Aureimonas sp. SA4125: one gene and its partner. The protein of the gene in region 1 binds, or shares a complex with, the protein of each later gene. Links are inferred from orthologs where the notes say so. Each region holds a gene or a part of one and is shown on either strand. Other genes may lie near its edges.

Region 1 (4,399 bases):
CGGCGTTGCGGACCGCTGTCGCAGTCCCGTTGGTCGCGCTGCCGCACAGGGTCATGGCGAAACGAAGGATCGTTTCGTCTCGTCGATGCCGCGCGCGGAACCGGACCCCGGTAACAAAAAAGAGCGGGACCGGCAGGACCCACTCTCACGACTGCATCGCTGAGAATTTGAATGCGATATAGGCCAATTTGGCCGCGGCATCAACCCGCCGCGTGCGGCAGGCGGCGAAAGACGAGATAGCGCGGCTGCCGGCCCTCGCGCAGCGCCTTCGCTTCGTAGCGCGTTCCCGGCCAGCCCTCATAGGGAATAAGGCGGTCCGCGGGCGATGGCGCCAGCTCGTCAAACGCGGCGTGCGCCGCGCAGTGCTTCAGCGTCCAGGCGACGTAGGAATCGATATCGGAGGCGAAACGAAACAGGGAACCGGGGGCGAGAACGCGGGCGAAGCGATCGAGATTGGCCGCGCTGACGAAGCGGCGCTTCCAGTGTCGCGGTTTTGGCCAGGGATCGGGATACAGGAGATCTATGCCGCCGAGCGAGCCGTCCGGCAACCAGTCGAGAAGGAGGGTGGCATCGTCGGAAAACAGCCGGATCCGGTCGGAGGGCTCAGCCTCCAGTGCCGCCAGCATCTTGGCCATGCCGTTGACGAAGGGTTCGGCGCCGAGGAAGCCGGAGCGAGGGTGGCGGCCCAGCATCGACAGGAGATGCTCCCCGCCGCCGAAGCCGATCTCCAGGCGGACCGCGTCGATGGGGCCGGGGAAAAGCTGCCGGATGTCGGCAGGCGCCGGCTGCGCCAGATCGAGGGAAAGTTGCGGCAGCAACGTCCTGAGCGTCGATGCCTGACCCGGACGCAACGTCTTGCCGTGGAGCCTCCCATAGAAGGCCTCGCGGAGCCGCGCCGGGCGCAAGGCTTCGGATGGCGCTGCCGCGTCGGCCAAAGCCGGCCGCGGCAGGCCCTGTTCGTCAACCGGCAAGGGCGGCCTTGAGCTTCGGCGCGAGGTCCGTCTTCTCCCAGGAGAAGGAGCCGTCACGGCCGGGCTTGCGGCCGAAATGGCCGTAGGCGGCGCTCTGCGCGTAGATCGGCTTGGACAGCTCCAGGTGTTCGCGGATGCCGCGCGGGGTCAGGCTCATGACCTGGCGCAGCGCCATCTCGAGCTTGTCCTCGTCGACCGTGCCGGTTCCATGCAGGTCGACATAGACCGACAGCGGCTCGGCGACGCCGATGGCATAGGACAACTGGATCGTGCAGCGGTCGGCATAACCGGCAGCGACGACGTTCTTGGCGAGATAGCGCGCGGCATAGGCCGCCGAACGATCGACCTTGGTCGGGTCCTTGCCGGAGAAGGCACCGCCGCCGTGGGGCGCCGCACCGCCGTAGGTGTCGACGATGATCTTGCGGCCGGTCAGGCCGGCATCGCCGTCCGGGCCGCCGATGACGAACTTGCCGGTCGGGTTGACGTGCCAGGCGCAGTCCTCGGCGATGCTGATCCCGGAGAGCTGCTCGCGGATGAAGGGCTCGACGATGGCGCGCACGTCGGCGGAGGAAAGCTCCTCGTCGAGATGCTGGGTCGACAGGACGATCGAGACCACCTCGGTCGGCACGCCCTTCTCGTAGCGCACGGTCACCTGGCTCTTGGCGTCGGGGCCGAGCTTGCCGGCGTCACCCTCGCCAGCCTTGCGGGCGCCGGCAAGGCGCTCGAGGATCTTGTGGGCGTAGTAGATGGGGGCCGGCATCAGGTCGGCAGTCTCGCGGCAGGCGTAGCCGAACATGATGCCCTGATCGCCCGCGCCCTCGTCCTTGTTGCCGGAGGCGTCGACGCCCTGAGCGATGTCAGCAGACTGGGCATGAAGAAGGACGTCGATCTTGGCGTTCTTCCAGTGAAAACCATCCTGCTCGTAGCCGATCGCCTTGACGGCCTTGCGGGCGGCCGCCTTGACCTTCGAGCGCATGGCCTTCTCGCTCATCGAGCAGCGGACTTCACCGGCGATGACGATCCGGTTCGTCGTCGCCAGGGTCTCGCAAGCAACCCGCACCAGGGTGGGATCCATTCCCGCCTTCTTAGCTTCCTTGAAGAACAGGTCGACGATCTCGTCCGAAATCCGGTCGCAGACCTTATCGGGATGTCCTTCCGAGACGCTTTCGCTCGTGAAAAGATATGCGTCGCGTGCCATGTTTGTCCCCAGTCTACGGGCCGCAGGCCGCCTCTTGCAGCCGCTGGAAGCCCAGTGCATCTCGTCTATAGGGTGGATTCAGTCATCTGTCGGGTGAATTCAGTCAAACGATGCCGCGCACAGGTCGCCCGCCCCTGGACAACACCGTGTCGGCGGCCGGGTTTGCAGGCGGAATACTCTTACGTCAAGCGAAAACGGCAAGGGTCGACCGCAAAACCGGCGTTCGATGCCGTTACGGGCCGGGTGTCTAGCTCGTGACCTCACCGTCAGCGCTGTCGCCGAGCGACCGAACCAGATCGATGATCCGACGCCGCACCTTCGGATCGCTGATCTTCACGAAAGCGCGGTTCAACTGCAGGCCCTCCGCCGTCGACAGGAAATCGACGACGTAATCGGGGCCCGAAGGCTCGCCGAGCCCGCCTGCTCCGTCCGTCAGCGCGCCGGGAACATCCTCGAAGAAAAACGAGACGGGGACATTCAGGACCTCGGTGATCCGCTGCAGGCGACTGGCGCCGATGCGGTTGGAGCCCTTCTCATACTTCTGGATCTGCTGGAAGGTGATGCCCAGAGCCTCGCCGAGTTTTTCCTGGCTCATGCCGAGCATGGTCCGGCGAAGGCGCACCCTCGAACCGACATGGGTATCGACGGGGTTGGGCTTTTTCTTGTTTTCGGTCATCGTTCAACCTTCGCCTTCCACAACGCCCGTTTTCCGCCTCCGGGCAATGGCCGGCCTCCCCTGGCCCCAGCAGGTGCAATATGGAAATTTTGCAACAGCAACATCCGTGTGCTCGTTATGCTTTGCGACAACACGCGTCAATCAATCCCGCCGGGCATTTTTTACGGAAAGCCAGCATAGCAGGAGTGAACTCATCGCGATCAAAATCCAATACGGAAGGTTTCCAACTCGTGAAAAGACTGTGAACGGTGCCACTACCGGCAGCTTTACTTCAAGCGTCCCCGCCGAACCGAGCGCCAATCCATCGATCGTCCGGCCATAGGCGTCCGTGACGACGGAGACCCCGGTATTGGCACTGCGCACCAGCGGGAGCCCGAGCGCGACGGCGGTCAGTCCTGACTGGCGCAGATGCTGATAGGGCCCGGGGGTGTTTCCATACCATGCGTCATTGGTGACATTGACGATGAAACCGGGTCGCTTCGCTGCGGAGCGATCGATCTCGTCCTGGAAAATGATCTCGTAGCAGATGAGCGGCAGGAAGGCGGGAATACCGGCCAGCATTACCGGCGAGCGGTCCGCACCCGCGGAAAACCCGCCGGGCAGGGAGGCGAGTTGGCGCAAGCCGAGACCCTCCAGAAAGCTCTGGAAGGGCAGGTATTCGCCGAAGGGAACAAGATGGGTCTTGTCCCGGGCATCGACGATGACACCTTCCTCGTCGATGACATAGACTGAATTATAATAGCGCGGCGCAGCGTCGTCGCGCCGCTCCGCCCGGGCGGCACCGGCGATCAGCGTCTCCCCCGGCTGCAGGGCCGTCGCCAGGCGGGCGATCGCGTCCGGCCTCTCCGTCAGGAGGAACGGCACCGAGGATTCCGGCCAGATGATCAGCGTCTTCGCCGCCAGCGGCGTCTCCGGACGGGTCTCGGTCAGTTGCACGAGCCGCGCGAAGTTGCGGTCGGCTTCGGCGGCGTCCCACTTCTCGGTCTGCGCGATGTTGGGCTGCACGACCCGCACGGCCACCCCGGCATCGGTCGGATTTTCGGCGGTTGCCAGGCGGTAGGCGCCGAAGCCCGCATGCGCAACAGCCAAAAGCGCCGCGAGGACAAGGGCGGGCGCGCGATCGCGCGGCGCCACCCAGAGCGCCGGCGCGGCGAAGACGAAGACGGCGGCAAGCGTCATGCCATGCAGGCCGACCACGGAGACCGACTGCATCAGCAGCGGAACGGGCGCGGCCATGACGCCGATCTCGTTCCAGGGAAAGCCGGTGAAGAGCATGCCCCTCAGGATTTCGACGAGGGAAAAGCTGACGGCGAGCGCGAGAATCCGCCACGGCCCGTCGACCCAGAAGGCTCGCGCCAGGGCGGCGGCAAGCCCGTAGTAGACGGCGAGGATCGCGGGCAAAACCAGAACGGCGAGGGGGATGGCCCAGAGGAAGGCATTGCCGTCGTTGAGCATGGCCGCACCGAGCCACCACAGGCCGGCGACGAAATAGCCGAAGCCGAAGGACCAGCCGATGCGGAAGGCAGGCGCGAGACGGCGAAGCGCGCCGGCCGC
Region 2 (4,310 bases), 4.5 Mb from region 1 along the record:
CTCCGGGACAGCCCGCTGACGTTGCCGTCGAAAAAGTTCTTCGCGTAGAGCGCGAGATTCGCCGGATCTGGATCGACGGAATACTGCTTGGCCGCAGCAAGGGCTGCCGCGTCGGCGGCATTTTGAACCTGTACCCGGTTCGAATACATCATGCTGAGATCCACGGCGCCGCCCATGGCCAGAACCAGCGGAACGGCGACCAGAGCGCCCAGCACTGCGAAGTTGCCTTTTTCGCCGCGCCTGAAGCGCTTCAGCGACTCCCGTATCTTCATGACAAACCACCGATATTATGGATCGGCAGACTGCCTTCCACGACGCCAACACCTTAGCTCCAGCGTGCGTTAAGACGGCGTTTCCCGGATCGATCGACTTCGACGGGTCGGCGCCATTTGGCAAAAATTTCAACGCGCTGGGTGCATGCGCAGGCTTCCCCGGAGCGTCGTCGGACCGGTGGATTGCGGGAGAACCCCCGCGATCGACCTTGACAAGCATGGGGCCTGGCCCCTATTTCAGGGCCGCTAGCACTCAGCCAAGGCGAGTGCCAACAATCCGAACCGGCAGCCCGAAAGAGCGCCGGTTGTCCTCTACAGCTGAAGGGCCAACGACTATGGCAACTGTGAACTTCCGTCCTCTCCACGATCGGGTCGTCGTGCGTCGCGTGGAGTCCGAGACCAAGACGGCCGGCGGGATCATCATCCCGGATACGGCCAAGGAGAAGCCGCAGGAAGGCGAGATCATCGCCGTCGGCGCTGGCGCTCGCGACGAGCAGGGCAAGATCCAGCCGCTGGACGTCAAGGCCGGCGATCGCATCCTGTTCGGCAAGTGGTCGGGCACCGAGGTCAAGCTCAACGGCGAAGACCTTCTGATCATGAAGGAATCCGACATCATGGGCGTCGTCGGCTGATCAGTCGACTGTCGGACCCCCGGTCCGGTGACGGGGCGACCTGTCCCGCGGGGCGTCCAAACTCTCATTCCCCCTCAATTCAACACGATGCGGCTCGTTTCGAGCGCATCGAGGAGACATTCAAATGGCTGCCAAGGAAGTAAAATTCGGCCGTGACGCCCGCGAACGCATGCTGCGCGGCGTCGACATCCTCGCCGACGCCGTCAAGGTGACGCTCGGCCCCAAGGGCCGCAACGTCGTCATCGACAAGTCGTTCGGCGCACCGCGCATCACCAAGGACGGCGTCACCGTCGCCAAGGAGATCGAGCTCGAGGACAAGTTCGAGAACATGGGCGCCCAGATGGTGCGCGAAGTGGCCTCGAAGACCAACGACAAGGCCGGTGACGGCACCACGACCGCGACCGTTCTGGCCCAGGCGATCGTCCGCGAAGGCGGCAAGGCCGTCGCCGCCGGCATGAACCCGATGGACGTCAAGCGCGGCATCGACATGGCCGTCATCAAGGTCGTCGAAGCCCTGCAGGCCTCGGCCCGCAAGATCGAGACCTCGGATGAAGTCGCCCAGGTCGGCACCATCTCGGCCAATGGCGAGAAGGAAATCGGCGAGATGATCGCCTCGGCGATGCAGAAGGTCGGCAACGAGGGTGTCATCACCGTCGAGGAAGCCAAGACCGCCGAGACCGAGCTCGAAGTCGTCGAAGGCATGCAGTTCGACCGCGGCTACCTCTCGCCCTACTTCGTGACCAACCCCGAGAAGATGGTCGCCGAGCTCGAGGACCCCTACATCCTCCTGCACGAGAAGAAGCTTTCGAACCTCCAGGCGATGCTTCCGGTGCTCGAGCAGGTCGTCCAGTCGGGCAAGCCGCTTCTCATCATCTCGGAAGACGTCGAAGGCGAGGCCCTGGCCACGCTCGTCGTCAACAAGCTGCGGGGCGGCCTGAAGATCGCCGCCGTCAAGGCGCCGGGCTTCGGTGATCGCCGCAAGGCCATGCTGGAAGACATCGCGACCCTGACCGGTGGCCAGGTGATCTCGGAAGATCTCGGCATCAAGCTCGAGACCGTCACGCTCGACATGCTCGGCCGCGCCAAGAAGGTCTCCATCACCAAGGAGAACACCACCATCGTCGACGGTGCCGGCGAGAGCGCGCAGATCCAGGCCCGTGTCGGCCAGATCAAGCAGCAGATCGAGGAGACCACCTCGGACTACGACCGCGAGAAGCTGCAGGAGCGTCTGGCCAAGCTCGCCGGTGGCGTCGCGGTCATCCGCGTCGGCGGCGCGACGGAAGTCGAAGTCAAGGAAAAGAAGGACCGCGTCGACGACGCCCTCAACGCGACCCGTGCGGCCGTCGAAGAAGGCATCGTGGCTGGCGGCGGCGTCGCTCTCCTGCGCGCTTCCAACGCCCTGACCATCACGGGCGCCAACCAGGACCAGGAAGCCGGCATCACCATCGTGCGCCGCGCCCTCCAGGCTCCGCTTCGCCAGATCGTCACCAATGCCGGTGAAGAAGGCTCGATCGTCGTCGGCAAGATCCTCGACAACTCCTCGGTCACCTTCGGCTACAACGCCGCGACCGGCGAATACGGCGACATGATCCAGATGGGCATCGTCGATCCGGTCAAGGTCGTCCGTTCGGCCCTGCAGGATGCGGCCTCGGTTGCCGGCCTCCTCGTCACCACCGAAGCCATGATTTCCGAAGCTCCCAAGCGCGAGAGCGCCGGCGGCGGCGGCGGCATGGGCGGCGGAATGGGCGGCGGCATGGGCGGCATGGGCGGCATGGACTTCTAAGAAGCGAGAGCTTCCTGGGCCCAATTGGCTCACATCGCGACAGGGGGTCCGGCAGTCATGCCGGGCCCTTTTTTGTGTTTTCGCACCGGCCGCAGAGAACTTGGTTGTTTCGGCTCGATACGCCCGTAAATTTGGAACGCACCGCCTGTCCGCGGACGGTTGCTTGGATAGGCTGAGTGATCTTTCTCAGGCGGGTTCCAGATGCACGATTTCATGATCTTCTTCTTCGTCGGGGCGCTGGCGCAGCTTGTCGACGGCGCTCTCGGCATGGCCTACGGCGTCATCTCCTCGACCGTTCTCCTCAGCTTCGGCGTGCTTCCGGCCCAGGCCTCCGCCTCCGTCCACGCAGCCGAACTGTTCACGACCGCGGCATCGGGCGGCGCCCATATCTGGCACAAGAACATCGACTGGAAGCTGTTCTGGCGGCTTGTGCCTTTCGGCGTTCTGGGAGGCGCCCTGGGAGCCTATGTTCTGACCGGCCTCGACGGCGACGTGGTGAAGCCCTACGTCGCGGCCTATCTGGCGGTCATGGGCGCCTATCTCCTGTCACGCTCGTTCCGCCAGGTTCCCCAAAAACCCGTTCCCGCCAGAGTGGTGCCACCTCTCGCGCTCGTCGGGGGACTGTTCGACGCCATCGGCGGTGGCGGATGGGGGCCGATCGTCACATCCGGGCTTCTCGGCGCCGGGGGACAGCCGCGCTACGTCATCGGATCGGTCAATGCGGCCGAGTTCCTGGTGACCCTCTCGGTCTCGCTGTCCTTCGCCTTGGCGCTGGTGACCGGACACTGGGAGGACGCTCCAGACCTGATGACCAACGCCATGGCCGTGGCCGGTCTCGTCTGCGGTGGCGTGGTGGTCGCGCCGTTTGCCGGCTACGCGATACGAATCATCCCGCAGAACTGGCTTCTGCGCCTCGTGGGTCTTTTGATCTGCGTCCTGGCGCTGAGCCAGATTTGGCAACTGATCTGAGCGGCAAGCAAAGCCCATCGCCTCAACCATCGGCCGTTGCCGGCGGAACCCTCGGGCCGGCGCGCCGTTCTTCAGACAGGCCGCGCGAATTCGGCAAGCGGCAATGTTGAAAGGCTAAGACCATGGACAAGCACACGATCTCCGGTGGCGCGAAGCAGGCTGGCGGCGCGATCAAGGAGACTGCCGGCAAGGCAGTCGGCAACGAGCGCCTCGAGGCCGAAGGCACCGTCGACAAGACGGAAGGCAAGGCCGAAAAGAACTACGGCAAGGTCAAGGACGCGGTCAAAGACACGCTCTCCTAACATATTTTTTACCGATCGGTAGGAAGGCCGCCCCCTTTTTGGGGCGGCCTTTTTTTATTTTTTTTCCGTGGGTTGGGACGTTTTTCGGAAGAGCGGCGCACCGCTCTGCGGGGCCTTTGCAGTGAGATTGCAGGGTCTCCTGCCTATCACTTCGCCCCTTCCTCTGGCAGATTAGAACCATATCAAATCCGGTCGCCCGGCGCGTTCGCACGCCCCATCGCGGCTGCCTATCAAGGAGAATGCCGTGATCACCTTCATGCTCAACGGCCAGGAAAAGACCTTCGACGGCGATCCCGATACGCCGCTTCTCTGGGTCATCCGCGACTTCGAAAAGCTCACCGGCACCAAATAC

What was found.
Region 2: the proteins of metK (region 1) and groL are in contact, whole or in part, in a cryo-EM structure (PDB 8P4O), measured with the Escherichia coli proteins. The link is inferred for Aureimonas sp. SA4125 from one-to-one orthologs.

Annotation. Positions count from the first base shown.
Region 1 is NZ_AP025032.1:4,887,924-4,892,322, reverse strand. What follows is about bases 66-2,961. They hold metK (methionine adenosyltransferase), read right to left. Parts: upstream 2,170-2,961; coding sequence 961-2,169; downstream 66-960. Other genes in these bases: Sa4125_RS23115 (helix-turn-helix domain-containing protein), read right to left, coding at 2,417-2,845; Sa4125_RS23125 (tRNA (guanosine(46)-N(7))-methyltransferase TrmB), read right to left, coding at 201-905. In the rest of the region: lnt (apolipoprotein N-acyltransferase), read right to left, coding at 2,987-4,399. UniProt on the Escherichia coli protein: Catalyzes the formation of S-adenosylmethionine (AdoMet) from methionine and ATP.
Region 2 is NZ_AP025032.1:364,288-368,597, reverse strand. What follows is about bases 430-3,357. They hold groL (chaperonin GroEL), read left to right. Parts: upstream 430-1,028; coding sequence 1,029-2,687; downstream 2,688-3,357. Other genes in these bases: Sa4125_RS01775 (sulfite exporter TauE/SafE family protein), read left to right, coding at 2,889-3,357; groES (co-chaperone GroES), read left to right, coding at 608-904. Outside these bases: Sa4125_RS01790 (TadE/TadG family type IV pilus assembly protein), read right to left, coding at 1-272; more of Sa4125_RS01775, read left to right, coding at 3,358-3,656; Sa4125_RS01770 (CsbD family protein), read left to right, coding at 3,779-3,958; Sa4125_RS01765 ((2Fe-2S)-binding protein), read left to right, coding at 4,203-4,310.